Regions from separate parts of the Peribacillus sp. NPDC006672 genome, predicted to be linked through region 1. Evidence: riboswitches for the same ligand, from Rfam matches in the RefSeq annotation. Region 1 holds a riboswitch; each other region holds the start of a gene.

Region 1 (7,947 bases):
TGTTGATTGCGACATGTTAACGTGGCTGTTTGGACTAACATGTGCATAATCACCTTTGTTGTGTCCCATAAGTTCTAACGCTCGGTTGGCAACGATTTCATTGATGTTCATATTCATCGATGTACCCGCGCCGCCTTGAATTGGGTCAACAATGAAATATTCATGCCATTTTCCATCGATCACTTCATCTGAAGCTTTAACGATAGCGCTTCCAATACCTTCATATAACCGTTTCGTGTCCATATTTGCTAAAGCGGCTGCTTTTTTAATCATAGCAAGTGCACGAATCATTTCTTCATTGACTTTGTAACCGGTAATCGGAAAATTTTCTACAGCTCGTAAAGTTTGTATCCCATAATAAACATCTGCTGGAATTTCCTTTTCTCCAAGAAAGTCTTTTTCAATTCGGTATGTTCTCTCATCTATCAACATTTCCTCTTGCCCCTTTGTTTGTTCTAGAATGTAATGTCCTCTGCAATCGGTGTTTCCATCATTTCCTTCACCTTTTTGGGATCCTTTGTCTTGGCTAATACCCACATCAACTTAGGAACGATGGCTTCTGTATTCATATTTCTCGAACGAATGATGACATTCTTATTCACTTTTCGTCCCACTTCGTATATATCCATATCCTCCCCTTCCTCTAAACATTGGGTAGTAATGACAACGGATATTCCACATTCAACCAACTCATTCAATTTCTCTAAAATATTTCTTCCTTGAAATGGAATACCGCCGCTTCCATAACTTTCAATTACAATTCCCCGATATTGATTTTTTAGAAAATCAAAGAATTCCGGCTTAATTCCGGGATGCAGCTTAACCAAAGCAACATCAGTACAAAGGGATTCATCTAACTTAGCTTCCTTATTCTTTAGTGAATGAACTGGCTTAAGATACTCAATTTTATCTTCATTTATGGAAGCAATATAAGGATAATTAATACTTTCAAAAGAATCATAGCTTTTCGTTCTCAATTTAATGGCCCTAGTACCCTGGATGACTCTACCATCAAAAACTACATATACTCCTCCGATATCTTCACAAGCAAACCGAATCGCATCAGAGATATTTCTTTTGGCATCCGTCTTTTTAAAGGCAATCGGGATTTGAGAACCAGTAATAATTATTGGTTTCCCTAAATCTTGTAACATATATGAGAGCGCAGCTGAAGTGTAAGCCATTGTATCTGTCCCATGGGTGATGACAAAGCCGTCGTAATCATGGTAGTGCTCATGGATGGATTTTGCCATTTCTGTCCAATCCTCAGGCTGCATATTCGTACTATCAATATTCATCAAAGGCTTACTATCAATCTTACATAGTAAATCTAATCCCGGTAGGTGACCTAAAATTTCGTCAGCCCTCATCTCCGGTACCAGTCCATTTTTCCCTTCTAACGAAGCAATTGTACCACCGGTAGTAATTAACATCAACTTCTTAATTTTTGACTTCAACTTCTCCAATATACTACCCCCTATAAAGCCTCCCTGTTTCCCAATCATTCTAAGCCTCTCAGAAAGGATGTATTCTTTGTAAATGTCTATGTTACGCGTACACCATATGTAATTATAGTCATGTTCCAGTGTGAAATCAAGCTAAAGTTATTCATTACGCGTACACTTCATAGTAATATGATGTTATAATGGTTTTATATATAAAAGGAGAGTAATAAAGATGATTTTAAATAGATTAACTACATTAAGGAAGGGCAAAAGGTGGTCTTTGCAATATACGGCTGATAGACTCGGAATCGCCAAGAGTACCTATGCAGGTTACGAATCGGGCCACCGCCGTCCTTCATTAGAAACAATTAATTTATTAGCCGGCTTATATGATACATCCACCGATTACATTCTAGGTAGAGTAGATTATCCAGCTTTGCTGTCTGGAAATGTTTCCACAGAGTCCAAGCAAGTCATGGAATTAACGGATTTCCCAAACACGGAGCTAGCAGTCGATGGAACCCCTCTATCTGAAGAAGAAATGATTCAATTTATTGCTTTTATTAGATCTAAGCGAGAAGTGGAAGTAATTCGCAATAAATAAAATGATGCAACAGAGCCATTGGGTTGAATTCTGGTAAGTTGGACTTCTGATATAAATCTCGACAGCAAATAAACGAAACCAGAGTATAAACTATCATATTCTGTAGCAACAAAAAGGTACGGGCCATACAGCATCAGTGTTCCTTTAAGTTATTCACGCCATTAGTATCTTTGAAGGTTTGGAAATGTTTCACTATTTATAATTGGGATTTGACTTCCGGAGAAGAAGGCTTTTAAGTTCATGAACTCCATAACTTTAAAAAAATTAGGTAAGTCGTCCTGGTTATGATTATTGTTGAGTTTTCACGTTCATGACGCTCCCCCCAATTCAAACACCCCCTTTTGAACAATAGATTATCACTTACTGGTTGGTAGCTCTGCAATAAAATCTAGTTTTTATTAATTAATAGAAGAAAGTCGTCTTATAAGGATTAGACCATCCATCATTTTTATCCTGTTTTCCATTCTTCTTACTTCAAATTATTCAAGGGAATTTCGGTCCGATTCACCATATATATCCGTTTTTAATAATGAAATGAAACGGAAGGACTACTTTTCCTTTTTTTTATGCAATGAAAGAAAAAACCATAGTAAAACTCATGGTTTTTCCCCATAACATAACTGAAAATTACTGAAACTTCTTTAAAAGTGAATTTTTAACGGCATCGGAATGGCTCCTATATTTTGCTTCCCTATATTAAGGCATCTCGTCTTCTTTTTCCCGATTTTTAAAAGCTTCATGTGTGACAATATCCTCAATCTGTTCATACTGTCGACTGTGTTCCTTCTCTTCGCTTATTCTATTATTAGGTAAATTTCCAGGATGACCTTTTTCTTTATGATTAAAATTTTTACCACGACTCATACTCATTCTCTCCTTTCCATTCTTGTTTGTTTAGTTTTCCCAAGCAAAAAAAAAATATGATTTAATTTCACTTTTTACTGTTTGTGAATCGATTCGTTAATAAGGAACTACTCATGCTGGGCCGACTTACATCTATCTGTTGCTTGCCCTCATAAAGGATGTTTTTCAGTGTTGTCACAAAGCAAGAATATGTGTATCCAAAACATGGATGCAAAATCAAAATAAGCCCCAGTGTCTCGAGAAGTTGACGACTAGGCCAAAAATATTTGCCGAGAACGGCTCCCCTGGTAAAATCACAGCAATCCGGTCAGAACCAAGCAGCATATCTGAACGATAATTTATATCCCGATCTCACACGCCTTTTTTTAGAAGGAATAGACAACAATAAGCAAGGCGGCTAGTGCCGGTCTCCAAAACTGAATAAAGAGACCAAAAAGAACAGGAACCGCCTGATTAAGACGCTTCCCGTTCTTTTTGTTTTCATATAATGATTATTAATAACAGTTGATATAGGAATAAAGCTATGAGGATACCACTTCGGAAGGTCGCCACTTTCTTGAAATCTCTTCAATATGATGAGGTGCCGTTCTGCAGCATCCTCCGATTAAACGTGCCCCAGCATGGTGCCATTCTTCAGATTTTTGTTCGAGCGTGTTACATGATTCTTGACCATGCCATGTTTTAGTTTGTGGATCATAGGTTTCACCAGAATTCGGATAAACTATAATTGGTTTTTTTGTGTTCGCACGTAACACCTTGATGGCGTCCGTGACAACTGATACTGGTGCACAGTTAATACCGATCGCAGCAATTTGCTCACTGTCCTCAAAGAACTTTGCACAATCCTCCAGCAATGTACCGTCACTTATTGCTTTCTCATTTTTCAAAGAAAAGGATAGCCAAGCATATACTTCTGGATAATCTTTCAATAATGAATTCAATACTTTTGCTTCTTGCAGGGATGGAATCGTTTCAAATGCTAAAAGGTCGGCACCTGCTTCAATCAAAGCTGATATTCTTAAGCGATGAAATTCTGCTAAAGTTTCATCTGAAACACCATAGTTTCCTACATATTCTGAACCATCAGCGAGGTAAGCCCCATAGGGTCCTACTGATGCAGAAACCAATGGCTTAGGTCTATTCGTTTGCGTCTCTTCCTTCCAAAAATCATCTCTTGCTCTTCTTGCGAGAAACACCGTTTTTTGAATTAACTTCAGGGCCTCTTTTTCTTGTATTCCACGAAGGGAGAAACCTTCAACAGTAGCTTGGTAGCTTGCAGTTATCGCACAGTCCGCTCCTGCACGGAAATAGTCAGAGTGAACCCGATAAATCACCTCTGGATTTTCAAGTAATACACGGGCAGACCAGAGCGGATCGTCCAAATCACACCCATACCGCTCAAGCTCTGTAGCTAGTGCTCCGTCCAGAATCATGACTGAATGTTCTCGTAAAATAGCGTCAATTGGGTTAATTTTATTCTTCAAGATCTACACCTCTTTTCTTTGAAGTTTGTGTTATATAATAACTTCCATAGCAAAACAAAATAAATGGAATACCACAATAAAGCGCAATCCGTTGTGTAGGATCAAATGCAATTCCTATACAAGAAGCAAGACAAAGCATGAAAGAAATGATTGGTACAAGCGGATATAATGGTGTACGATAAGCCAAGTCATTTACTGAATTTCCTTCTTTTATAAACCGTCTGCGAAATAGGAACTGTGAAGCGCTAATACTCATCCAAACTACAACCACGGCCAGACCCGAAATGGATACAAGCACTATATACACAGTATCCGGTGCAATAACACTAGAGAACAAGGCTAAACCACCGCCCAACATACTGAAAATGACTGCATATATCGGAACACCTCGTTTTGTTAATATTGCAAATATTGGTGATATGGTTTTCTTATCTGCAAGTGACCAAAGCATTCTGGAAGAGGCATATAGACCTGAGTTTGCAGCAGACAAAATGGCAGTTAAAATAACAAAGTTCATAATATCCGCTGCATATGGCACTCCAATTCGTTCAAGAACGGCCACAAAGGGGCTCTCTAATACGCCTGCATCCGAAATAGGCAATAATGCGGATAATACAACGATGGTTCCTACAAAAAAGATAATCAATCTCCACAATGTCAGACGAATTGCCTTTGGTATCGTTTTTTCTGGATTCACAGTTTCTCCAGCTGCAATTCCGATTAATTCAGTTCCAGAAAATGCAAAATTCACCGCAAGCATCGTCATGATAATGGCAAAAGCACCATTAGGAAATAACCCTGCACTTATAAAATTGGAAAATAGCGGTGCTGATTGAGAGTTAGTCATTGGAATAAAACCTACCATTGCAGCAACTCCCAAAATAATAAATATCACGATCGCAATTACCTTTATTGACGCAAACCAAAATTCAGATTCAGCGAAAAACTTGACAGTCAGCGCATTTAATACAAAAACCAAAATGGCAAATAGAGCACTCCAAATCCAGACATTGATTGATGGATACCATCGCTGCATCAACAATCCAGCAGCCGTGAATTCCGAACCTAGTGCAACAGTCCAAGTTAGCCAATACAACCAGGCTACTGTATACCCTGTCCCAGGTCCAATGTATTTGGCTGAATAGCTATGAAACGCTCCTGTCTCGGGCATATGTACTGCCAGTTCACCTAAACATAGCATGACCAGATAAACCACTAGTGCCCCTATCAGATACGAAAGGATAGTGCCAAACGGGCCAGCCTGTTGAATCGTATAACCCGTACTTAAGAATAAACCGGTTCCAATCACCCCCCCAAGCGATAGCATGATTAAATGCCGTGCTTTCATCTCCCTTTGAAATTCATGCTTCGTTTTGTTCTCCATTCATACTCTCCTTCATCCTGCATCCAGAAAAAACGAAAACGCACTCTAAAAAGAGTGCGTTACTGACAAATAAAAACGTAGGGTCTCATCTATCAGGGTTTCACCCCCTGGAATTAGCACAGTGTCGTAGTAGACCTGTTGCTGAGGTTTCATAGGGCCAGTCCCTCCACCTCTCTGGATAAGAAATTTATTTTTTTATTACTTTATCAATCTATGAAAAAATTGTCAAGTATTTGTTTTGGATTGTAAAGACTTGCTTTTTTGCGGGCAAGTCGCTCAAGAATTGGAGATAACCCAAGATAGAAAAAAAGACGGCATCTTAAAGATGCCGCCACAATTATTAAGGACGTTCCATTTCAAATAATTCTCCTAGTTTTGTATAAGTATGACCCGCTAATCTTGCGACAGGTTTTAGCCCATTCTGGTCAATTCGGCCATTATGGTAAATATCTTGCTCTATATGATAGCAGACTATTTTCCCTATCAATAAATCACAACCAGGTTTATTCTGGGAACCTGCCAATGGTATCGCATGCTCTAATATGCACTCAAAGCGTACCTTTGCTTCTTGCAATCCTGGTACGGATACCTTATCACTGACAGCCGGCGTGAAATTGGTAAGACCCAATTCACTTTCGTCAGATGGGAGTTCCTTCGCCGTTCGATTTGCATCAGCTACATTATTCTCATCAGTGATATGAACAACGAATTCACCTGTTTGAATTGCATTTCGGGCCGTGTCCTTTGAAACTCCTTCTTTCCGTTGAACAGAAATGGAAATCATCGGAGGATTTGAACTGACTATGTTAAAAAAGCTGAACGGCGCTATATTGATTGTACCGGTTTCGGATTGTGTCGTAACAAAGGCTATAGGTCTCGGTATAATGCTTCCAGTCAAAAACTTATAATTATCCCGTTCAGTCAGATTTTCAGGATTAACAGAAATCATCTTCAGTCCCTCTCATTCTTATAAAAAGTTCTTTTGAAACCATGAACCCGCTGCCTCAACCTCTGAACGTGTTAACTGATGACCGTAATTTTCCCACTTAACATCCACTGTAGCACCAGCTTGCAGTAAAAGTTGATTAAGTTCATCAGTTTCTGCTGCCGGGCAAATCGGATCGTTTTTACCTGCAGCAATAAATACAGGTATATCCGCAAGGGAAGGCAAAGCAATCCCTCGTCTAGGCACCATGGGATGATGAAGAATCGCTCCTTGTAATGCCCCTTCGAAATGGAACAGCAAACTTGCCGCTATATTTGCACCATTGGAATAACCTAATGCTACCACTCTTTCACGGTCGAAGTCATATTTTTTGGACGCTGATTCCAAGAAGTCATAAAGCTCCTTCGTACGAAAGATCAAATCTTCTTCATCAAAAACCCCTTCGGATAACCGGCGGAAAAAACGAGGCATTCCGTTTTCAAGTACATTTCCCCGTACGCTCAATACGGATGATCCCGGTGAAACCATTTCCGCTAATGGCAAGAGATCTGTTTCCGTTCCTCCAGTGCCATGTAAAAGCAAAAGCAATGGCGCTTCTGGATTACTACCTTTTTGAAAAATATGCTTCATCATTTATCCTCCTCCAGTACTCTCGGCACTGCCGGCAGTAACGTTTTCTCCATAATTCCCCTTTTTTCTTCCAGCCATGGCGGCAGCATTAATTTACTACCCATCGTTTCCTTCGTTTCATCATGAGCGAAGCCAGGTGGATCTGTGGCAACTTCAAAAAGTATGCCTCCATCTTCCCTGAAATAAATGGCATCGAAGTATTGACGATCTGTAAAGGGTGTCACACCATAGCCATGGTTGGCGATATGCTCCCTCCATTCTTTATGATCTTCATTATCGATTGCACGCCATGCAAGATGATGGACAGTTCCCACTCCGATGTTCCCATTTGGCAAAACCGTTTTTTTAACATCTATCAAATTTCCGATGGCCGATGTGGATTTGAAGCGGATGTAATCGCCCTCTTCCCCAATTTTTTGCAGGCCCATCACTTTCTCTAATAGTTCCATCGTTTTGATCGGTTTTGACGTCAATAATACGGCACCGCCGAATCCCTTGACCGCCTTGGCAGCTGGTACACCGCCGAATGACCACTCGCTATTTTTCCCTTCTTTACGCTCAACCAGTTCAAGTTGCAAACCATGGGGATC
Region 2 (7,947 bases), on a different contig from region 1:
CACCCCGTCAAGAGCATTCACGCCTTGTTCAGGAGCAGCAGCTGCATGTGCTGATTTTCCGTAAAAATGAAAATCAAGGGGATCGACAGCCAAAAATGGACTGGTTACACCGGTTTGCCCGGCAGGATGGATGATGATGGCTGCATCCACCCCATCAAATAGACCGTGCTTCACAAAGCTGCCTTTTGCGCTTCCATTCGGTCCTCCCTCTTCAGCCGGTGTACCGAAAACAATCACCTCTCCGCCTGTTTCCTCCAGCACTTGAGCAAGGGATATGCCTGCTGCAACACTCGTCGTGCCGATGATATTGTGGCCGCAAGCATGACCTAAACCCGGCAATGCATCATACTCGGCTAAAAAGGCAATTGTGGGTCCTTCCTTTGAAGAGGTTTTTTTGGCGATGAATCCTGTTTCATGCCCAGCTATATTGCGGGTCACTTCAAATCCTTCATGTTGGAGTATTCCGGTTAACGTGTCGGAAGCGAAGAACTCTTGATTCCCAATTTCGGGTTTGGAATGAATGGCTTGACTAATTCCGATATATAATTCGGCATGAAGGTCGATGTGATCTTCAATGATTTTCTGATGCTGCTTCCGCACTAATTCTCTCGCCATATTCTTATCTCCCTTTTCATTTATTGGTTTAAAGAGCCGGATAGGTATCCTTGAATCCATCCGGCATTCCTTCACTTTGTTCTCATCGTCATTTTTCAACGGCTGGTTTTGTCCAAGCATCCTGGTAATTCAATAATTCATCTACAGAAACATATGCAGGAATGGTGTTTCCTTTAAACGTTTTTTCAATGAATGCCTCCACTTCTTTCGAGTGATAAAGTTCCACTAATTTTTGCAGCTCAGGACGATCGGTATTTCCCTTTTTAACTGCAATGATATTAATATATGGTTTCGCCGTTTTACTTTCATGGAATAATGCATCTTTTAAAGAAAGTCCTGCCTCAACGGCAAAGTTATTATTAATGGTTGAAGCATCGGCATCATCCAATAGACGTGGCGTATTGCCGGCAGCAACAGGTTTGATTTTCAATTTTTTCGGATTATCCTGAATGATTTCCAATGATCCCGAACCATTGAATTCCTCTTTCAATGTAATCAATCCAGCTTCTTGAAGAAGGAGTAAGGAACGGCCAAAGTTTGTTGCTTCATTCGGAACGGCTATAGTCGCGCCATCAGGAAGACTTTTAAGACTTTTATGTTTTTTCGAATAAAGGCCCATTGGTGCAATGACAGTCGACCCGATGGCCTCTAATTTCAAATTTTGATCTTGGATGAATTCATCGAAGTAGGCGACCGTTTGGAATGAATTTGCATCAATTTCACCTTCATTTAACGCAAGGTTCGGTTGGATATAATCATTAAAAGTGACCAGTTCGATATTCAGCCCCTTCTTTTTCGCTAAGCCGACAATGTATTCCCACGTTCTCGTATCCCCGTTGCTGACACCCACTTTCACTGTTTTCACATCATCCGTACCGCCTGCTGCACCCTCTTCGTTCCCACATGCTGCTGACACGATGGCCAATGTCAATACTATGATCGTTAATAAGATTTTCTTCATTTCCCCAACCTCCTGTTATTTTTATCTTCTTCTGATTTTTTTTGAAACGAAATTCCCGGTGGATTGCAATAATTGAACGATGATCACGAGTGCCGCCACTGTGACGACCATCGTCATCGTATCGAACCTTTGATAACCGTAAGCCAAGGCTAAATCTCCTACCCCGCCTGCACCGACGGCACCTGCCATGGCTGTAGAACCAACCAGCCCGATTGTCGCTGTTGTAAATGTAAGGATCAACGAACTAAGCCCCTCGGGAATCAAAAAGCGATAAATGATTTGCCATGTCGTCGCCCCCATTGCCTGAGCTGCCTCGATGATCCCTTTGTCCACTTCCAACAGGGAGTTCTCCACAAGGCGGGCAATATAAGGAGCCGCGTAAAAGATAAGCGGAACAATGGCTGCATTCGTTCCGATCGCACTGCCTACAATCATTCTAGTAAACGGAATCAGTGCTACAAGCAAGATGATGAAAGGAACCGACCGTAATATATTGATGATCGGATTCAATACATTAAAGATCCATTTATTCTCCAGGATGTGACCCTTTCTAGTAATGACAAGCAGGATACCTAGCGGGAGCCCGATTAATCCAGAAAACACCAATGAGATGGCTACCATATAAAGTGTGTCACCGAAAGCGGTCGACAGCTGGTCTGCCGTTATTTCCATTCCCCAAAGCGTATTACCCATTTACTTGCACCTCCTGTACGAGAATCCCCTCATCTTTAATATATTGATAAGCTTTGCCTACCTCTTTTTGGTCACCTGTTACCTCGATGATCAAATTCCCAAAAGGCGTTTCTTGAATTTCAGAAATATTGGCTGATAATACACTTAAATGAACATCATATTTCTTCGAGATGGTTGAAAGTAAAGGAGTACCCGAAGTAGTCCCAATAAAATTAATTTTCCAAATAATCGGGATATGGGACCCTATACTTTTCAGGAAACTTTGTGGAATCTCGTCATGTATGACCGTTCTCACGAAGTTTTTTGCAATATCAGTTTGCGGCTTGGCAAAAACTTCGAAAACTGAGCCTTGTTCAACCACGCATCCGCCCTCCATGACCGCCACTTTATTGCAAATTTCCCTGATCACTGACATTTCATGAGTGATTAGCAGAATGGTAATATTGTATTCTTTATTAATTTTTTTTAAGAGCTGCAGTACTGCACTCGTTGTTTGTGGATCCAATGCCGATGTAGCTTCATCACACAATAGGATTGATGGATTGGTAGCCAATGCCCTTGCGATGCCGATCCGCTGCTTTTGACCGCCGGATAATTGTTCCGGATAACTCTTTGCCTTGCTTGATAAGCCAACGAACTCTAACAGCTCGCCTACCCGCTTTTTGATTTCTTTACCCGGAGTTCCCGATAAAACGAGCGGCATGGCGATATTATCAAAAACGGTCTTTGAGTTAAGCAAGTTGAAATGCTGAAAGATCATCCCGATTTTTTTCTTCTCTGCCCGTAATTCCTTTGGGTTCAATGAAGTTAACTCCTTCCCCCCAACAATCACCTGACCATCTGAAGGGTGTTCCAGCAGATTGACCAGCCTGATCAACGTACTTTTCCCGGCCCCGCTATAACCGACTACACCGAATATATCCCCCTTTTCAACGGTCAAATTAATTCCTTTTAACGCTTCAACCGTCTGTTTCTTTGTTTGATAAACCTTTTTAACATTTTGAAACTCAATCATCCAATCTCCCCCCATGTTGTTTATTTGTACAAATTCTTTATCAGAGAAGAGCTTCCAATGTTTCATAATGATCGGGTTAAATTTTCGAAAGTCACGAGTAAATGCGCGAAATTCACGAGTAAATCTTCGAAACTCACGAGTAAATGCGTGAAACTCACGAGTAAATGCATGAAACTCACGAGTAAATGCGCGAAAGTCACGAGTAAATGTGCGAAACTCTCGAGTAAATGTGCGAAACTCTCGAGTAAGTGTGCGAAACTCTCGAGTAAATGCGCGAAATTCACGAGTAAATGTGCGAAACTCTCGAGTTAATGCTCACAACTCATGATTAATGATCGAAACTCTCGAGTAATGCGTGAAACTCTCGAGTAAATGCACCAATTCTCCAAATAACCATATCCATTCTGAATAAACAAAAGAGGCCCCTTCCGTCATCAGACAGAAGAGGCCTCTTTTAGACATAAAAAAGAGTAAACTCTTAAATTAATTATCTAAGAAAAGCTCCTTCTTATCTTTCAAACTTTCGTCCGTTGGAATTAGCACAGTATTTTTACAAAAGTAAAAACCCGCTGCCGAGGTATCATAGGGCCAAGTCCCTCCACATCTCTTGATAAGAATTAACGTTATATTTAATTATGTCCTTCACTATATATTCAATTTTCTCTAAAGTCAACTATATTTTTTATCGCTCTAAACATTTTCATAGTATAGTGAATTGACAGTTTTTTTATTATATTAATATAATTCCACTTCTACTTTATAATGATTTGCTCATTCTCCAGACAAGGTATTTTTCATTTTCTTCCCTTATCTTCATCATGCCTGAATTCGTATATAAACGAATCGCCCTTTGATTGTCCGGAGACACCCTTAAATGATATTCGGATACATTAAATTGCCTGAAAAAGTTTTCTGCGTAGCGTACCAATTCCTTGCCAAGGCCTTTACTGCGGTATTCGGGAATAAGATAAAATAAATTCACATAGCCAATCTCAGTCCCTTCATACTCCCGAATTTGAAGTTCCATTTGTCCAATCGGTTCTTGATCCTTTTCAATGATCACCTGTCCATCCGGAAATTTGCGGACCCTTTCTTTCATTTGTTTCAGATAAGAATTTTCATCTCCAAAACCATCTTCAGATCCAAAACTTACAACAAAGGAATCTTTCCTGAATTTAATGATAATGTCCTTATCCTTGTCCGTATCAATGGTACGAAAGATCAACTTTATCCACCTCATCATTTTATTGGAATAGTTTCAAAGCAGGCAAAACTCATTTTACTTACGATCTTTTATGATATTTTTTATTATTAAAAGGCTCAAAGGGGCCCTTTCGTTTTTGTGCCTTGATGAAAAAACATTTGCCATCTGCCATTCGCATATTTCCAGATTGAACTTCTTAAGGTATGCTCCTCTCTACCTTCATCAAAAATCCGGAACGTAGTTAATACGGTATCTTCGGACAATTGGTGCATGTCAAAATCGCTTAAGATCATGTTCACCGCTTCTATTCCTTCTTCTCCGATACAATCGCTTTTAGTCCATATTCGACCTGAACTGCCGAACTCAAAGAAATCATCTTTCAATAATCGTGAAAGTTCCTCTGGTGATGTACGGATCTCAGATTTTAATAATTTCTCCTCCAGCTGCTTCACGTGCGCTATTAACGAAGACCATTCGTTTTCCATTCATTCCATCCCCTTTTACACTTATATGTGCATGAACTATGAACTACTTCCCAAGCTAATTGTAAAATCATATATAATACATACTAACAATATATCCCAGATGGTGGTGAAATTAATGATCGATGCTATCAAAGATTTTTTATCCAGTTCATTGTTAATTATTAGCTGGCTTATATTTGCGGTCAGCAGTATTTTTTTCATTTTTTCTTTTTTAACCATCTTTGCCATACCTATATTTCTCTTGTTATTTTTAACAGGCTTACTTTGCTTCTCTATTTCCAAAAAACTGGACTGGAGACAGACCTCAAACTGAAAGAGATTAGGCTACTTTACGTTAAGTTGTTAAGCCTAAAGTCTTTTTACTATGTATTCAGTGGTGTTAGATCATGGTTGGCCGAATTAAACAGGACTAGGTCGAAACTGGAGGTCGAATTAATTTTAATTTGGTCGAAGCGAGCGCCTGTAGCGGAAGGGAACGATCAATGCACAAACCTCCACAAAAACGGCAGGCAATGCGGTTTCCATCCTAGTTTTATGCAGAGTGGAGTGGAGTGGAACGGAAGGCGCGAGACTCCTGCGGGAAATACGTGTCCAAGGGAGACCCCACAGGCGCTAAAGGCGCCGAGGAGGCTCCCGGACCGCCCGCGGAAAGCGAGCGCCTGCAGTGGAAAGGAACGGTCGTAGTACAAACCCTCCAAAACGGTGGGCAAATTCCGTTTTCATGCAAAGTGAATTGGAACCGTCAAAATTTAAAACCTAAAAAAACTGAAGACAAACTCCATTTTATCGAGTTTGTCTTCAGTCTGAAAGAAGCTGCAAGTTTCGTGTCGTATTTATTGTGATAGTGTGCCCTGCAGACGATTCGTTTCGGCAATCACTTTTTCTTCATCGATCGTTAAGCATTCGCCATTTTTCACCATCATCTTGCCATCAATGTATACATCACATACATCATTTCCGCGTGCTGCATAAAGCAAATGCGAATATGCTTCACTCAGCGGCTGCAGATGCTCTTTGTTATAAGGGTAAATGGTGATGAAATCTGCTTTTTTACCTGCTTCCAGTGATCCCGTATGACCCATGCCGATTGCTTCGGCACCCATTCTCGTGGCCATGGCCAGTGCCGTTTGAGCAGGGAATTTAGTGGCATCCTTATAGATGCCTTTTTGCAATAATGCCGCCGTTCGCATTTCCTCGAACATATCGAAGTTGTTGTTGGAAGCAACACCATCTGTTGCAACCCCAACTTTAATGCCTGCATCAAGAAGGCTGACGATATCAGCAATTCCCGATCCCAGCTTCAGATTACTGATTGGATTATGGGCAACCCGAACATCATGCTGTTTTAGTATCGCCCGTTCTTCATCATTGAGTACCACACCGTGGGCCATCACGGTAGGCTGATCGAACAGCCCTAAACGGCGAAGGTGCTCGACAGGACGGAATCCGAAACGCTTTTCGATGTCAACGATTTCAAAGTCCGTTTCCGAAACGTGAATATGCACCATCAAATCATTCTCTTTAGCAATCCGTGCACTTTCCATAATCGCTTCAGGTGTACAAGCATAAGGGCTGTGTGGCGCAACCATGGTAGTCAGACGGCCATCGGCAAACGTCTTATAGTTTTTTGAAAACTGTTCAGCCCCCATGAGGTTCGCTTTTTGTTCTTTTTCCGTACCTAAGCTGAAAATCGTGTAGGAAAAGGCTCCGCGCATTCCGGTTTCGCCTATCGTCTCCATGACAGCACCCGCATCTATTCCATTAGGATTAAACATATCTGAAAATGTCGTTGTTCCTGATTTCAGCATTTCCATAATGCCAAGCTGAGAACTTACAGAGGCTATTTCCGTTGTAAACTGGCTTTCAATCGGCCATATTTTCGTTTCAAGCCATGGCTTTAGCAGCATATCGTCCCCGATTCCGCGTAAAAGGGTCATCACAATATGCGAATGGACATTCACTAGACCTGGCATGATCCATTTTCCGCCAAGGTCGACCACTTGATCGGCATCCGCCAATTGTTCTTCAGAATGTTGGCCGATGTAGGATATGGTTTGATCTTGTACAATCATCATGCCCTTTTCAAAGATTTGATTTTCCTTGTCCATAGTAAAAAAGGTAGCATTCATATATATCGTTTTCATGTAATTATTTCCTCCAAAGTCATTTCGTATCATTGAACAACAAATCATGTTACTATTCCGCATTCTAAACTAGCTTCTTACTGATAATCAAGTAATTCCATATTATCAGGGAGCATTTCCATTTACCTTAGGAACCTATTGGAAGGTCTCCATGATGAATGCTTCCTTCAATATATCCATTTAATCAGTAAACCACCATTGCAATTCAGGATGCAAAATCAGTTGCTTAAAAAAATCTTCCCCCTATTGCTCCTAGGGGTTTCCGTGACACGAATGGCTTCTTGTACATCCTGAAGACCGTAGTAAGAATCCGGCATCATGAAACTCAATCTTTTATCGTTAATGAATCCCATCAAAAGGTTAAACGTTTCTTGCCAAGTCTGAACGGACGCCTGTTGATTCCAGTGCCGTAGATGAAACATTTTAACATTTACTTTTGTCCTTTGTGAAATTTTCGCCCAATTTACAGACTTTCCTGATAAAAGACCAATCGTTAATAAGATGCCTTCAGGCCGAACACAAAAGGCTAACTCGGAACCATCTGTACCTCCGACCGAATCTATGGCCGCATTCGCTCCGCGTCCATTCGTCAACTCCATCACGGTATCATGCAATGGTGATTCAGACGTATCGATTACATATGCAGCACCAAGTTTAAGCAGTTCTTCTGTATAGGTATTGTTTCTGGTTACAGCAATCAGCTTAAACCCAAGAATCTTGGATAACTGGGTAAAGATGCGGCCAATGGACGATCCGCAAGCATTCACGAGTAATACATCATCCGGTTTCAATGCCAATACTTCTGTGATTGTTAACCAAGCGGTTATTGG
Region 3 (7,947 bases), on a different contig from region 1:
AACACTGAAAGAACATAAACAAATTGAGTTCACGATTATTGGATATGGCTATCGAATGTCCGAGGTCCAAGACGAGATATCCTCTAAAGGGTTAACCAATATAAGGGTCATCAAAGCGATGAACCGGAGGGTGACTCTTAAAGAAGTATCCTCATCCCATATCGCGTATGTAAGCTTAGTTGAGAAGGATGTCTTTAACAAGGTGCTCCCTGGAAAAATAATCGACTATATGTGTGTCGGGAAACCGATTGTCGGTGATGTCGCCGGGCGTGCCAGACAAATGATTTCAGAGGCGCAATGCGGGATTGTGGCAGATAGTAGAAAGGTTGATGAAATCAGTCAACATATTTTAACAATGGCCTCTGAGAAGGCTCTTCGCGAAGAGCTTGGTGAAAATGGCCATCGATATGCGAAACAAAATTTTCTATGGTCAAAAAATATACAAGGGCTCATTAACGTGATGGAAGCATCTAGCTGACGGCATATCTGGAAAAGTGGAGGTAAAAATGGCGAAGAAGGTATGTATGTTTGTGTGGAATCATTTTACCAACGATGCACGGGTTCTAAGGGAGTGCACTGCCCTTACTGAAGAAGGTTATGAAGTCGACTTAATTGCAATTCATAACTGGAAAAACGAAGAATTACCAAAAAAAGAGAAACATAAAAATGGATTTAATGTCATTCGAGTGAATAATCGCTGGGATAGACTTAATAGAGTACTAAGAATTGTGAAAAAAGTGAAAAATAAGATGTTTGAATTGACCGTTCTCACTTTATTGGTTTGGAATACCTTGTTGAACATGAACCTGATTACGGGCTGGATCAGTACTGTCGTATTGGTGGGTGTTATGGCGCTTCTTGCAATACTCGCCACAATTGTTACGAAAACAAAACTACCGAATCTTTTGACAAGAAGCTATATTTTTTTTCAAATGGTTCATTTCGGCCGGAAAAAGAAATATGACTTTTATCATTCGAATGATTTGAATACGTTAATGCAGGGAGCGATCAGCAGTAAATTTCTAAGACGTAAAAAGCTCATATATGATTCTCATGAAGTTCAAACGAGCAGAACCGGTTATAATAGCCGGGTTTACGGGATAATGGAAAAGTTTCTATTAAAATTTGTCGACGAAATGATTGCCGAAAATCATACTCGTGCTAAATATAATGAAGACTTATACGGTCTATATCCGAAAGTGGTCCATAACTACCCAATCCCTACATTGCCTGAGGAAAGTACAGTCGTGGATTTACACGAGTTGCTCAAGCTGCCAGAGGACGAGCCGATATTGTTATATCAAGGCGGCATTCAAACGGGCAGGGGGTTAGAGAAAGTGGTTGAGGCAGTGCCGATGATGGAAGCTGGAACGCTTGTTTTTATTGGAGATGGAAAGATCAAGCCTGAATTAATAAAAAAGGTAGAGGCATTGGGTCTCGAACATCGGGTGAAATTTATCCCGAAGGTGCCTGTTGACGATTTGCTTCATTATACGAAAAACGCATATTTAGGTTTTCAGGTACTGAATAATGTCTGCTTTAATCATTATTCTGCTTCTTCCAATAAGTTGTTTGAATATATGATGAGCGGGGTTCCTGTCATTGCCTGCAGCTTTCCGGAAATTCAAAAGGTAGTAGAGACTGAGGAAATTGGTATGTGCGTCGACTCCCATGATCCCCGTTCTATTGCAGACGGAGTCAATTATTTATTAAAGCATCCAGAAAAAAGAGCGGAAATGAGCAGGAACTGTCTGAAAGCCCGCCTAAAATACAATTGGAAACAAGAGAAAGAAATCTTCATCCAAATCTATCAATCAGCTTAACAAAACTAGAATACTAGAAGAAAATATGATGAGGAGTGGTTATTATGAAATTATGTACAATGGGACTAGGTTATATAGGACTTCCAACTTCGTTAATGTTCGCAAAACATGGAGTAGATGTTGTTGGCGTGGATATCCATCCTGATGTTATTAATAAATTGAATAATGGAAAGCTCCATATTGAAGAACCTGGACTAGAAGAAGTGTTAAATGAAGTGCTAGATGCCAAAAGATTTCGTGCAGCCTTGAATCCGGAGCCTGCGGATGTTTTCATCATTGCGGTCCCGACTCCAAACAATGAAGATCAACACCAATCGTGTGATCTTACCTATGTTATGCAAGCAACTTCAAGTATACTTCCTTTTGTTCAGAGGGGAAATGTCATCATTATCGAATCGACGATTGCACCAAGGAGCATGGATGATCATATTAAGCCATTGATTGAGATGTCAGGGCTAACGATCGGGAAAGATATCTTTCTCGTACATTGTCCGGAACGTGTTTTGCCTGGGAGAATACTTGAAGAATTGGTGCATAATAACCGAATCGTCGGCGGCATCACAGAAGCCTGCTCCTACAAAGGAAGCCTTGTCTATGAAACTTTCGTTAAAGGGGAAATCATTCGTACGGATGCGAAAACGGCTGAAATGTCCAAGTTGATGGAAAATACCTTCCGTGATGTGAATATTGCTCTTGCGAATGAGTTGGCTAAAGTTTGCTTCGAATTGGATATCAATGTATTGGATGTCATTTCAATGGCAAATAAGCATCCACGTGTAAATATTCATCAACCAGGACCAGGGGTAGGTGGACATTGTCTCGCGGTCGATCCTTATTTCATTGTCGCTAAAGCTCCTGAGACAGCTAGAATCATCAAATTAGCCCGCGACACGAACGTTTCGATGCCGTATTATATCGTCAATTGTGTCAGGATGTTACTTGAAGGTATCCGTAAACCAAAGGTAGCGGTTTTTGGACTTGCCTACAAAGGAAATGTAGATGATATCCGTGAAAGCCCGGCCATTGATGTTGTAAATATCCTAATGAGCATGGATCAGGTGGAAGTTTCCTTGCATGACCCACATGTTCAATCTGGGAAAATGCCAGTCGTTTCTGTCGAAGATGCTGTAAAGGATGCCGACCTGATTCTTGTCTTAACCGATCATAATGAATTTAAAGAAATGGATTATGACAAACTTTCGAATAAGATGGCTCAGAAAATAATTTTGGATACTCGAAATTGCATTGATGCCAATAAACATAACATCCAAATTGCCAACTTAGGCAATGTATTCGAATATAAAACAGAACATTTGAAAGAAGTAAGGAACAAAATGATTATCTAATAACCAATCGATTCTGCTGCAAGGCCGGAAATGGATATGATAGAGATATAAAGGGTGTTGACTCAGTCAGCGCCCTTTATAGATGTTAAATAAATCATTTGAAATAATAATAGGATGAACCAGCGCAGTCATATGGCCAACAGGATGTAGAGGAGTGGTTCAGGAGACCTTTCTCCGGGCTTTTCTGAAACAAATGGAATGATAGCCACTAGCTGGAACAAAGGAGACAGCTTCTTGGCTGTTTTTAATTCAAAAGTATAGATTGGATAATCTATATATGTTCTGTAAATATGACTTTCTATACGGGCATGTGAAGACAGATTTGGTTTGCCTGGCGCTTCAGGCTAATGTGGCTTTACAGGAGTGAGATCGTGGTGGTTGTTTTTCCAGATTAGTCATAAAGAAAGGACCAAGCAAGGGCTTGGTCCTTTTGGTACAATTTATTTTGCTGTCGGGCCGCCAAGTTCTTCGATTTCACTTGGAACGCTTCCGAATTTCTTAAAGTTTGCACGGAATTGGGCAGCAAGAGCTGTAGCTGCTTGTGTATATGCAGCAGGATCTTCCCAAGTCTTGATTGGCTGAAGCACTTCGTCAGGAACACCAGGAACATGAAGTGGAATATCCAAACCAAAGATATCGTCTTTAACTGTCTCGATATTTGCTAATTCGCCTTCAAGTGCCGCTTGTACCATTGCGCGAGTGTAAGCAAGTTTCATACGGCTGCCAGTTCCGTATGCACCGCCAGTCCATCCAGTGTTGACAAGGTATACCTTTGCGTTGTGCTCGTCAATTTTATCTCCAAGCATTTCAGCATAGCGTGTAGCGGGAAGCGGTAAGAATGGTGAACCGAAACATGTTGAAAATGTAGCTTCCGGTGAAGTTACTCCTCTTTCAGTACCAGCCAATTTACTTGTGTACCCACTTAGGAAATGGAACATTGCCTGTTCCTTGGAAAGCTTGCTGATTGGAGGCAGTACGCCTGAAGCATCAGCTGTTAAGAAAATGATTGTATTTGGGTGTCCTGCGATACTTGGGCTCACGATGTTATCGATCGCTTGCATTTGGTATGCAGCACGAGTGTTTTCTGTTAGTGAACTATCATCGTAGTTTGCTTCACGTGTTTCAGGATCAACAACTACGTTTTCCAATACGGCACCGAAACGGATCGCATCGAAAATTTGTGGTTCTTTTTCGCGTGAAAGGTTGATCGTTTTCGCATAGCATCCGCCTTCGATGTTGAATACACCGTTAGAAGACCAGCCGTGCTCGTCATCGCCAATCAGTTTACGATTAGTGTCTGCGGATAACGTTGTTTTACCTGTACCGGACAGTCCGAAGAATAAAGCGACGTCCCCTTCACGTCCTACGTTAGCAGAGCAATGCATTGGAAGGATTCCAGCCTCTGGAAGTAAGTAGTTCATGATTGAGAAGATCGATTTTTTCATTTCTCCTGCATATTCCGTTCCGCCGATAAGGATGGTGCGGCGTTCAAATGAAACGATGATGAAAGTTTCAGAAGAAGTTCCGTCCACTTCTGGATCTGCTTTGAAATTAGGTGCAGAAAGTATTGTGAATTCTGATTCGTGACCCCTTAGTTCCTCTTCGTTTGGACGGATGAACAAAGTATGGGCGAAAAGATTATGCCATGCATATTCATTAACAACTTGGATAGGAAGGCGTGATGATTCGTCTGCACCAGCGAAACCTTTGAAAACAAAAATCTCTTCTTTTGCTTTTAGGTAGTCAACTACTTTATTATATAGTTTATTGAACACATCTTCGGAAATTGGCTTGTTCACTGAACCCCAATCTACTTTGTCTTTAACAGATGCTTCTTCCACGATATATTTATCTTTAGGTGAACGGCCAGTATATTTGCCGGTTTCAGCTTTTACTGCGCCAGTTGATGTTAAAACGCCTTCGTTTCTGCTTAATACTTTTTCAACCAATTGAGGAACTGAAAGTTGAGTTTGTACATTGTTTCCTGTTAATAATTGGTGTAACTCATTAGAAACATCTACAGAATTCATATATGAGGTACCTTCCTTTGTTTAAGTTTTATATTACAATTAGTATAACACATTCATTTAAATAGTCTATACTATTTATTTTTTTTTGTGATAATTTTCAACTGGCCGCATTAATCAATTTAAATGGGAAGGAACCGAGTCAGGATGATCGCATATACTTTCAAGGAAGTGATTTTCATTGCATCATAATTTTGAATGGGAAATCATGATGCCTTTCCAATTCTTATTCTCAATGTTCTATTATTAATGGCAATTTTCATCATTTCTATTCGCCCTGACTTGGTAACCCTTTAAAGACGTTGAACCAATACGTGTTTTCACGTGAACGCCATTCTGGGGGGAATGTTCTTTTGAAAAGCATTGACAAATTCCAACCAGATACGATAATATGTTAAATTGTACGGATTCTCTTATCCCGAGTTGGTGGAGGGACAGGCCCTTTGAAACCCAGCAACCTGCCATATTGAACTTGACTCCAAGATCGATTGCCGAAAATAAAGCGATGGTTCTTCAAGGAATAGTGGTGATGGTGCTAACCTGAGCAAGGTAAAAAACCCTTGAACGATAAGAGTGAAAGGATAGAAGACAGAATTTTAAACCTTTCCTCATTTGCCAGGGAAGGTTTTTGTGTTTTTATAAGTAATTCTGTGTCTATAGTTGAAACTAATGAGGGAAACGAGTTCCGTAAAAAATCAGGCTTATGCCTACAACATACTAACTTCCAAGGGGGAAATATGATGTCAAAGAAACGTCTATTTACTTCTGAATCTGTTACAGAGGGCCATCCGGACAAGATTTGTGATCAGATTTCAGATTCCATTTTAGATGCTATCCTTGCTAAGGATGCAAATGCACGTGTTGCTTGCGAAACAAGTGTAACAACAGGTCTTGTACTTGTTGCTGGAGAAATTACAACATCCGCTTACGTGGATATTCCGCGTATCGTTCGTGATACGATTGCAGGAATTGGCTACACACGTGCGAAATACGGTTTCGATGCTGAAACTTGTGCTGTATTGAGTTCAATTGATGAGCAGTCTGCCGATATCGCGGCTGGCGTCGATAAAGCATTGGAAGCTCGTGAAGGAAACATGTCAGAGGAAGAAATCGATGCAATCGGTGCAGGGGACCAAGGTCTTATGTTCGGATTTGCCTGTAATGAAACTGAAGAGCTTATGCCGCTTCCGATCTCATTGGCACATAAACTTTCATTCCGCCTGGCTCAAGTTCGTAAAGATGAAACGCTTGCTTACTTACGCCCTGATGGTAAAACACAGGTAACTGTGGAGTATGATGAGAATAACCGTCCTGTACGTGTAGATACGATCGTTATCTCTACACAGCATGATTCAGAAATTACGCTTGAACAAATTCAAGCAGATTTAAAAGAACATGTGATTAAAGCAGTTGTTCCAGCTGAATTGATTGATGCTGAAACTAAGTACTTTATCAACCCGACTGGCCGTTTCGTAATTGGCGGACCTCAAGGGGATGCTGGTCTTACTGGACGTAAAATCATCGTTGATACTTACGGCGGATACGCTCGTCACGGCGGCGGTGCATTCTCTGGTAAGGATGCTACTAAAGTTGACCGTTCTGCGGCATATGCTGCTCGTTACGTTGCGAAAAACATCGTAGCAGCTGGCCTTGCTGACAAAGCGGAAGTTCAATTGGCATACGCAATTGGTGTGGCAGAGCCCGTATCAATCTCGATTGATACGTTCGGAACTGGTACTGTTAGCGAAGAAGTCCTTGTTGACCTAGTTCGCGCTAACTTCGACCTTCGTCCAGCCGGTATCATCAAAATGCTTGATCTTCGTCGCCCGATATACAAACAAACAGCTGCATACGGACACTTTGGCCGTACAGATGTCGATCTTCCATGGGAACGCACAGATAAAGCAGAAACATTAAAAGCACAAGCATAATCCATAAATGAAAAGGTGTCCCGCTTATAGCGGACACCTTTTTTTATTGATTAATTTTGAGAGAATAATTCGAAATCCCATATAGAAATTCACTAACGTGTATACTCGTGAATTTAGTGCGTATACTTGTGAGATTGGTGCGTATACTCGTGAATTTGGCTCGTATACTTGTGAGATGGTGCATATACTCGTGAGATGGCTCGTATACTCGTGAATTTGGCTCGTATACTCGTGAATTTGGCTCGTATACTTGTGAGTTTCGTGCGTATACTCGTGAGTTTAGTGCGTATACTCGTGAATTTGGCTCGTATACTTGTGAGATGGTGCATTTACTCGTGAGTTTCGTGCATTTACTCGTGAAATTGGTGCATATACTCGTGAGATTGGCGCATTTACTCGTGAGTTTGGCTCATTTACTCGTAAGTTTGGTGCGTATACCTATAAGTTTCCGCTAAATTCAGTTTATTTTATTCGTTCTGCCGTTTTGTAGTATTGTCCTTTTTCAGCATATTCGCGTACGATACGTTCCATATCCTGACGGTCTTCTTCATTGATTTCACGAATGACCTTAGCTGGGCGTCCGAATGCCAACATGTTCGGTGGAATGACTTTGCCTTGGGGAACGAGACTGCCTGCACCTATAAAAGCCCCTTCGCCGATTTCCGCTGCATCAAGCACAATCGACCCCATGCCGATCAAAGCTCCTTTTCGAATTTTACAGCTATGTAATATGACCTGATGGCCAATGGTTACTTCGTCCTCGATGATCAATGGATTATTTGGGCTTTGGTGCAGAACGCTGTTATCCTGTATACTGACT
Region 4 (7,947 bases), on a different contig from region 1:
CATACATTTTCAAGCAGTTGTTCACGGCTAAGTGCCTGACTTTTATGACGCATGAGGAATAAGAGCAACTCGAATTCTTTCAAGGTTAAATTGATGGGGGTCCCTTCCACCAAAACCGTTCTGGATCGTAAGTTTAAGCTGATTTTACCGAATCCTACATGGTTTTGATCCTCTTCTTTCAATGATAGTTTTCCTGTCCTTCGCAATACCGCTTCGACCCTAGCGACCAATTCTCCTGGATTGAACGGTTTGACGATATAATCGTCCCCGCCGAGCTTCAGCCCTTTCACCTTATCCCACTCTTCACCTTTCGCACTAACAAATATTACAGGAATCTCCCAATTTTCACGAATCTTTTCACATACCGAGAAACCATCCATACCTGGCATCATGATATCCAATAGGATTAAATCCACTTCCTGTGTTTCAACCATACTAATGGCTTCTTTTCCATTCGCAGCTTGAAGGCATCGATAACCTGAGTTCAGCAAATACATTTCAACTAGATTCCGCATATCTTCTTCATCATCCACGACTAAAATGGTGTAAACATGCATGTCAACTACTCCCTCAATATCAATTGGAATGGACCTTCACCGACTTTGATCGTTTTTTTAACATCGACTGTTCCAGCATCCATTACATACACTTCATCACTATCATATCCCGCTACGACCACATCTTCGTTAAAGTTCGCCATTTCAAAAGGGTTGACGCCGACCACCTTGCTTTTCACTTCCTCATATTGATCATTCAATTTATATAAGGAGCTTGTACCATGACTAAGGACAAAAATGCCTTCAGCATTCTCCAGGAACTTTATCGGCATGGTGGGAGCCTTCAACTTTTTCTTCAACTCTCCCGTTTTTGCCGAATAAATATATAGATCTTCTTCCACTTGATCTCCATCACCGTGTCCTCCGATCCATATTTCATCCTTTTCTTCCCTCAATAATGAGCCAGTGCTGGAACTATGTATGGGAAATTCGAATTCGACCTTTTTGGTTTCAAGATTTATCACTGAACATTTGGTATCCCCAAAATTAATTACATACAAGCGATTCGCTTGCTCACCCTGAAGAACGGTCAAAGGGCTTTTACCAACCCTGACTATATCCTGTTCCTCACCTTCATCATTTAAAAAATAAATGGAGTGATTCGATTGATTGACTGCCACGATGCTTTTTCCATCATGTAATAACTGCATATTGACGATCCCTTTCCCAATTTCCCAACTGTTTATCAGTTTTCCTTCAGATAAAGAGTACACTTGGACTTTCTCCATATCTTTTCCATAAAGCAGGATAGTATCTTTGTCTGCCAAGAGCAGGGCTCCGGTAAATGGTTCTGAAATATCCCATTTGGCAAATTGATGATAGTTTTCATCTATGAAAGTCAGGGAGGTATCCTTGATATTGACTGTCGCCAAGAAAGATTCACTTTCATTTATTTTTGTAAATGTATGACTGCCATTACAACCAGTAAGCAGTACGATGGCAAGAAAAAGCCCAATGCCCCACTTCATATTTTAAGCTCCTTATTCATTAAATATCTATTTTTTTAAAATTTTAACAATGATTTGTGAAAAAAGTATGAAGCGGAAAAGAATATTCTTTAAACAAGCATCCGTATCATAACCTTTCCAATTCAGTGACATAGGACATGACGATTGCGTTTTTCATTTCTTCTGAAAGCGAAGATCCCATCACGCGTTTAATACAGAGGTAAAACTTTTCCAGTACCGGTTTCCGGGCACGGGGGTGTGCATTTTCATCTAAAAGCTCACGGCGAATGAGTTCCGATAATACTTCCCTTCCACCTCCATCCGGCAGCTTACGATTATTCCATAAACTTAAATAAGCCTCCAGTATTGCTTCTTGCCTGACATTATCTTTCATATTATCCCTTCCATCCATTACTAATTTATACATATTATTAATCAAGTTTGTAAAGACTAACTTAATATTAAGATTACGCTATAAAAAAATTCAAAAAAAGGAGTGAGTACAATGTCTCAAGTATACCGCTGTCCGAATTGCCGGACAAATAAATCTCGCTTCAACCTCATTAAGCAAGTATCAACCCCCATTAAAAAGGATCCGCAATCCGGTGAGATTGTTGAACAATATTCGAACGATTCGCTTCAACCGTTCCATCTAGCATATAATGGTCCAGAAATTCGGGTGCAATGTGCTGCTTGCGGATTAATTGAAGACGAAAAGACATTTGCCGCCTTTGGATTGCAACAATGAAAATGGTCAGACCCATATATGGTCTGACCATTTTTTCAATCTTTTCCCACCGACATTTTAGCCCGGTCAATGGCAATTGGAATGGCTTTTCCATCCTCATATCCATCATCCAATAATGCATTCGCGATTTCAATAGCCTTTTCCCTGACATCTTTATCTAGATTCTTCATCGAATTCGGATAATCATTCTTATTCCATGGCAATATTACCGCCTCCTTGATAAGAAAGTGTCCTTTTATGTTTCCCTTCTTTAATGGACGGCAAACGTTTATTGGGCCGCTTTCTTTTCCAAAGACTTCAACTGGCTGATGATAATTTCCCTATCCAACTTTTCACCGATAATGACGATATTCAATGGCATTTTCATCATTTCATTCATATACATCGGCATTCCGTATGAGTATTGGAATAAATGGGGGTGTTGTGAATGTGTAAAGGAAATGTATCCTTTCATTCGATAGACCGTTTCCGGAAGGCCCCTAAGCCAATCTTCAAAGTCAGTTTGTGCCACGGCCCCCTCAAATGTATGGACCACTGCAGTTAAATGCAAATGGTCATGTACATCAAGCTTTTGATGGCCATTTTGCCGTTTTCTTTGAATCTGCTGCAACGATATCAAGGAAATGGCCGCATATTCCGTCAATAAACAAACAGCATCGGTGTTCAGCGCCTGTATCGAATATATCAGCTGTCCGGCCTCCATCTCACTTACAAGGTCCGCTTTATTCAATAATATGAAATCCGCATGGTGGATTTGCTCAGCAAGCAACTGCCGAAGCTGCGGAGACAGTTCTTCCCGGTCGCGCCACCGTAATAAATCGACGACCGTTATAATCCCTTTATAATCCAGTCTTTTGGCGAAAAGCGGCGACATGATGCCATCCAATACTTCAACTGGATGCGCGGCGCCCGTCGTTTCAATATAAACGGCATCCAGGTCGTTTTCAGTTAGCAATTCATGAAGCTGAACCTCCAGCTTATCCTGAATTGTGCAGCAAATGCACCCGTCAAACAACTCCTTCAGTGGCACTTCATCACCAATCAGGCCGCTGTCCACCGATACACTGCCGAGCTCATTTAAAAGGACGGCCACTTTCCTATTCGCTTCACTTTCCTGTTTTAATATATTTCGTAGAAGCGTCGTTTTCCCGCTGCCGAGAAATCCGCCTAATATGTAAACTTCAGTTGTTTTCATTCGTATCTGCTCCTATAATCCTGTTAAATTCGATTCCGTTAATTTTATCATACTTATCTTTTTAAAGCACTTGCCTGAACTGCAAAAAAACCAGCCCGTAAGCTGGTTTTTCAATAATGAATCATGCTTGAACTTCGTCTTTTTCGTAAATCGGCACCCATCCTGCCACTGTAACGAAAATACGGACAGCTACAGTTTTTCTATCTTCTGCCAGCGTGAAAAAATGCCGTGTGAATTCTGGTACACTAATAAGATCTCCTGGATTAAGCCGTACATCAAACCACTGCTTATCGCTGCCCTCAACGGCAAAAATACTCGTTCCGCCTGCTATGAAACGCACTTCATCATCTTCATGGTGGTGTTCCTGCTTAAAGTTTTCAAGCATTTGATCCAACTTTGGATTTGCATCGGATAATGTGATGATATCTTGGGCTTTATAGCCTCTTCTTTCGGAAATTTCCGCTATTTCTGATTTGAATGTGAAAAGGATTTCATCCTTGTCAGCATCTGTCAGATCGTATTTTTCCACAAGATGGGCCGGTAATTTCGAAATGTCCCATTGCTCATAAATAACCCCTTGTGTTTCTAAAAAGGCTTTTACCTGTTCAAAGTTTTCAATAACCTCGTTTGTTTCATGGAACCTAATCGTCGCCATCGTTCATTCCTCCTCAATGATCTTTTATCTTAAAGAACCTGCAAACGCCTTTTGTTGATTAAGCAACAGTTGAAATTGAAATAAAAATTCGCAAGCCTCAAGTATTCTTTTTGCTTCGAATCCGCTTTTACCCCAAACCGTAATACCATGATTGCGGATCAGCACGGCGCCAGAGTCTTCTTCGACATGTGGCTTGAACTTATCGGATAACTGTGGAATGTCAGCGTGATTATATATGATTGGAATCCGAAGCTCTGAATCTTCATCCCACCGTCCGGTCGCTTTTATGATTTCATGATTATGAAAAGAAACTTGACCTACATCTCCATACAATTCGGATATCACATTATTTTCAACTGTATGGACATGGAGTACACAGTTCGCATTGGTTTTCCCGTAAATTACGGTATGAAGCAAGGTTTCGGCCGATGGCCTTAGCTCCGTTTCTTCAACTGGTTTTCCTTTTAAATCCACCAATAAAAAGTCCGAATCCGTTTGCTTCCTTTTATCCTTACCGCTTGCCGTAATATAAAAGAAAGGACTTTTCGGCTCGCGGATGGACAAGTTCCCGCTTGTTCCCATAAACCAATCCCTTTGGGCCAGTTCAGCTTTAATATCCGCTAGCTCCAGCCATTCTTCAGTATGAGTGTTCAAGCTTTTACCTCCTCCCGCCGCTTTAAAATATCAATTACATCATAAAACGTTTCAAAACCTTGATGAGGAATCCCTTCTTTATCGCAATTCTCAAGCAGCATGTCACGGGCTATGACAAAATCGGCCTGTTTTGCCGCTTCAAAATCCGTCACTGAATCTCCAATAACGAGTTTAAAATCACCCGCACTCGCAATTCCCCTCATAATTGATGGCTTACAGCAACCGCAATCCTTATTACATTGGTCATCACAAGCGTGAGGCCACTCAATATAAATTTTTTCCTTATTGAAAAATGCATTGTTGCAATAAACGGAATCTGGTGGCAAGATATCATTTAAAAGAGGTTCAATGAAAAAATCCATGCCTCCGCTTACAATATATAAAGGGATGTTGGCTTTTTTCGTATACTCAACGAATTCATAAAATCCGGGACGAATGCCGGCCGTCTCGATTACATATTGTACGATGTCATCCTTCAAGCCACTATCAAGCAAGGAAAACATATCCCCGACCCCTGAAGATATACTGATTTTTTGCTGAAGGACATCGTCTTTCAACTTTTCCCACTCCGGAGGCGCAAATTTTTTCATGATGGAAATGATATTATCTGTGTTGGTGATCGTTCCATCGAAATCGCAAAAGATGATCGGTTTCATTATTTCTTACAAGCCTCCCCATAAAACAAGAGCTTTTTTTAGTCCTTCTTCCTCAGCCGCCGCTTCTGATAAGTCCTTTCCTGCGAGAACGGCTTCCACAGCAGAACGGAAAGCCTTGGCCCCGCCCTCTGCTCCGTCAGGGTGTCCGTGAATTCCACCTCCGGCATTAATCACACTGTCCAGCCCAAAATCCTTGATCAGGTCGGGAACCATGCCCGGATGAATGCCTGCAGAAGGAACTGGGAAGGCCTTTTTCCATGAAAATTCATCTTTTGTCAGAGCTTCAGCAATCGCTAATGTCTCGTTTTTTTCAAGTGCGACATTTCCATAAGGGGATGGGAACAAGGATAAATCCGCACCTGATAACCTCACTAATTTACCAAGCAATAATGGATAGCCGATCCCATAAAATGATGAAGATGCCAATGCCCCGCTATATGCGGGATGCGCCATGATCGGTAGCTTGATATGATCATGTTCACTCAAGGCTTGCAATACATCCAAACCATATGTATGAACGTTGAACAATAAAGCATCTGCCCCTGCTTCAGCCGCTTGCTCTGCCTTATCCAATAAATCAAATGTTTTCCCTGATAGATTGACAGCATATAAAGTTCGGTGGCCAGTGGTTTCAAAGACTTCATTCAATATTCTTTTTCCCGTTTTTATTCTATCGAAAAATGGAGTCTGTTCCTGGTCGAAGAGAATCTCATCATCTTTAACTAGATCGACACCTCCTAATGCTTGTTGCTTCAGTTGCTCATTATGGAAGGTTAGATCCCTTCCTAATACACCTTTAAAGATGCTCATCACCAGGGGCCTGTTAAATACTTCAATCTTTTCCCTTATGCCTGTAATGCCAAATTGCGGTCCTGGGAATGCTTTTTGAATATCACCGACAAAATCCAGGTCGATCAGTTTTATTTCACCGTCCAATGAAAGTTTGCCGAAGACCGTCGTAAGGATTGCAGGTAAATCATTAGAGAAATTCCCTGCCGGATAGGCAATTTTTATTAGCGAACGGTACACTTTACAATTAAAATAGCCGTTTGCCCTCTCTTCTTCAGATAGTGGCGTTACGGATACTACACGTCCCTTATGCTTTTCCAGTTGCTTCTGGACTAAATGGGGCAGGTCCGTCCATGTCCCCACAGTCAAACCTAACGCAATGCTCTCTGCTTTTTTCTCATGATTTCCATTAAAGTCATGAATTAAATAAGTAGCGACTATCTCGCTCATCTGATCACTCCTATTACGTTAGTAAACTCTCGAAGTCATTAACCTGACATTGCTCAAAATGGCAAAAACCCCTTCATATAAAGAAGAGGCTTTAAAAAGCCATCTTCTTATCTCCCAGCCATTGGCTGCAAGAATTAGCACCGTGCCTTGTGGATTTCATGAAAATCCGGCGAAGAATTCCGCCCCATTTTACAATGGAATTACGGTCGGTTGCTGGGCTTCATAGGGCTAGTCCCTCCACCTGCTCAAAATAAGAAAACGCTGATATATAGTTACATTAAAGTGTCGAAAGATTAAGAATTTATTTTGTATTCTGACAGGTAATCCATACTTTGTCAATACGTTTTTAACCATTTAAAGGTGGATACATTGGATACCTCAATCCTTCGTTAAAACAATTTTAATGTGCGAATCCGTTCCACAGCCTCTTTTAGCCGTTCTTCCGAAGTCAGAAGCCCTGCCCTTACGTAACCCTCGCCAAATTCACCGAATCCATTCCCTGCGGCAACAGCTACGTGGGCATGCGTTAATAAATAGTCTGCAAAACTCTCTGACGTAAAACCTTTTGGTACCTTGAGCCAGGCAAAAAATGATGCTTCAGGAGCTTTGACATCCCATCCGATTGCCCTTAATCCCTCAATGAAAACATTCCTGCGGGCCTCATACATCTTCACTAAATCCTCTACACAGCTCTGCGAGTCAAGCAAAGCACTTGCCGCTGCTTCCTGTATCGCCGGGAAGAGACTCACATAAAGATGGTCTTGTAATAGTTCAAGAGCTTCTATGACACTTTTATTCCCCATTGCGAAGCCCACTCTCCACCCTGCCATATTGTATGTTTTCGATAGTGTGTATATTTCTATTCCTACATCCTTCGCTCCCTCTGCCTGGAGAAAGCTTGTCGGTTTCTTTCCGTCGAACCCTATCGCTCCATAAGCGAAATCGTGGACCACACAAATTGAATGCTCTTTTGCGTAGGAGACGGTTTCATCAAAGAAACTTTCAGTTGCAGAAGCACCAGTGGGATTATTCGGATAGTTCAAGAACATCATTTTGGCTTTATCAAGCACGTCTTTATGTATAACTTTGTAATTTGGAAGAAAACCATTTTCTTCTGTCAAGGGCATGAGTTCGGTTTTTGCCTGGGCTAACACTACACCTGAAAGATAATCCGGATAGCCGGGATCGGGAACTAGGATCGTATCACCTGGATTTAATAAACACTGCGGCAGTTCGACAAGACCTGCCTTTCCTCCAAAGAGAATCGCCACTTCACTATTTGGATCCAGCTTGACA

The links. Region 1 has a riboswitch for S-adenosylmethionine ahead of mmuP (S-methylmethionine permease). Riboswitches for the same ligand answer to the same signal wherever they lie in the genome.
Region 2: it holds a riboswitch for S-adenosylmethionine, as region 1 does, so the genes downstream of both, ACQKKK_RS08985 (hypothetical protein) here and mmuP (S-methylmethionine permease) in region 1, are expected to answer to the same signal.
Region 3: it holds a riboswitch for S-adenosylmethionine, as region 1 does, so the genes downstream of both, metK (methionine adenosyltransferase) here and mmuP (S-methylmethionine permease) in region 1, are expected to answer to the same signal.
Region 4: it holds a riboswitch for S-adenosylmethionine, as region 1 does, so the genes downstream of both, mtnW (2,3-diketo-5-methylthiopentyl-1-phosphate enolase) here and mmuP (S-methylmethionine permease) in region 1, are expected to answer to the same signal.

The regions. Positions count from the first base shown of each region.
Region 1 is NZ_JBNNOR010000005.1:91,527-99,473, reverse strand. Features, by position in the region: gene aspA (aspartate ammonia-lyase) at 1-432, opposite strand, end outside; gene ACQKKK_RS09945 (asparaginase) at 456-1,445, opposite strand; gene ACQKKK_RS09940 (helix-turn-helix domain-containing protein) at 1,678-2,049, shown strand; gene ACQKKK_RS09935 (hypothetical protein) at 2,746-2,913, opposite strand; gene mmuM (homocysteine S-methyltransferase) at 3,435-4,397, opposite strand; gene mmuP (S-methylmethionine permease) at 4,387-5,781, opposite strand; SAM riboswitch class I at 5,864-5,966, opposite strand; gene ACQKKK_RS09920 (flavin reductase family protein) at 6,122-6,730, opposite strand; gene ACQKKK_RS09915 (alpha/beta hydrolase) at 6,749-7,357, opposite strand; gene ACQKKK_RS09910 (ring-cleaving dioxygenase) at 7,357-7,947, opposite strand, start outside.
Region 2 is NZ_JBNNOR010000004.1:227,397-235,343, forward strand. Features, by position in the region: gene ACQKKK_RS08965 (M20 family metallopeptidase) at 1-615, opposite strand, end outside; gene ACQKKK_RS08970 (MetQ/NlpA family ABC transporter substrate-binding protein) at 704-1,576, opposite strand; gene ACQKKK_RS08975 (methionine ABC transporter permease) at 1,598-2,248, opposite strand; gene ACQKKK_RS08980 (methionine ABC transporter ATP-binding protein) at 2,262-3,284, opposite strand; gene ACQKKK_RS08985 (hypothetical protein) at 3,347-3,568, opposite strand; SAM riboswitch class I at 3,790-3,901, opposite strand; gene ACQKKK_RS08990 (GNAT family N-acetyltransferase) at 4,042-4,509, opposite strand; gene ACQKKK_RS08995 (DUF4440 domain-containing protein) at 4,605-4,973, opposite strand; gene ACQKKK_RS09000 (hypothetical protein) at 5,525-5,815, shown strand; gene ACQKKK_RS09005 (amidohydrolase family protein) at 5,807-7,117, opposite strand; gene ACQKKK_RS09010 (zinc-dependent alcohol dehydrogenase family protein) at 7,336-7,947, opposite strand, start outside.
Region 3 is NZ_JBNNOR010000013.1:34,731-42,677, forward strand. Features, by position in the region: gene ACQKKK_RS19530 (glycosyltransferase family 4 protein) at 1-478, shown strand, start outside; gene ACQKKK_RS19535 (glycosyltransferase) at 507-1,823, shown strand; gene ACQKKK_RS19540 (nucleotide sugar dehydrogenase) at 1,868-3,169, shown strand; gene pckA (phosphoenolpyruvate carboxykinase (ATP)) at 3,610-5,199, opposite strand; SAM riboswitch class I at 5,607-5,770, shown strand; gene metK (methionine adenosyltransferase) at 5,934-7,127, shown strand; gene ACQKKK_RS19555 (gamma carbonic anhydrase family protein) at 7,590-7,947, opposite strand, start outside.
Region 4 is NZ_JBNNOR010000006.1:29,630-37,576, forward strand. Features, by position in the region: gene ACQKKK_RS11180 (response regulator transcription factor) at 1-557, opposite strand, end outside; gene ACQKKK_RS11185 (YncE family protein) at 563-1,525, opposite strand; gene ACQKKK_RS11190 (hypothetical protein) at 1,632-1,898, opposite strand; gene ACQKKK_RS11195 (hypothetical protein) at 2,010-2,252, shown strand; gene ACQKKK_RS11200 (hypothetical protein) at 2,288-2,455, opposite strand; gene ACQKKK_RS11205 (CobW family GTP-binding protein) at 2,521-3,447, opposite strand; gene ACQKKK_RS11210 (acireductone dioxygenase) at 3,569-4,102, opposite strand; gene ACQKKK_RS11215 (methylthioribulose 1-phosphate dehydratase) at 4,127-4,756, opposite strand; gene ACQKKK_RS11220 (2-hydroxy-3-keto-5-methylthiopentenyl-1-phosphate phosphatase) at 4,753-5,412, opposite strand; gene mtnW (2,3-diketo-5-methylthiopentyl-1-phosphate enolase) at 5,419-6,651, opposite strand; SAM riboswitch class I at 6,756-6,908, opposite strand; gene ACQKKK_RS11230 (pyridoxal phosphate-dependent aminotransferase) at 7,041-7,947, opposite strand, start outside.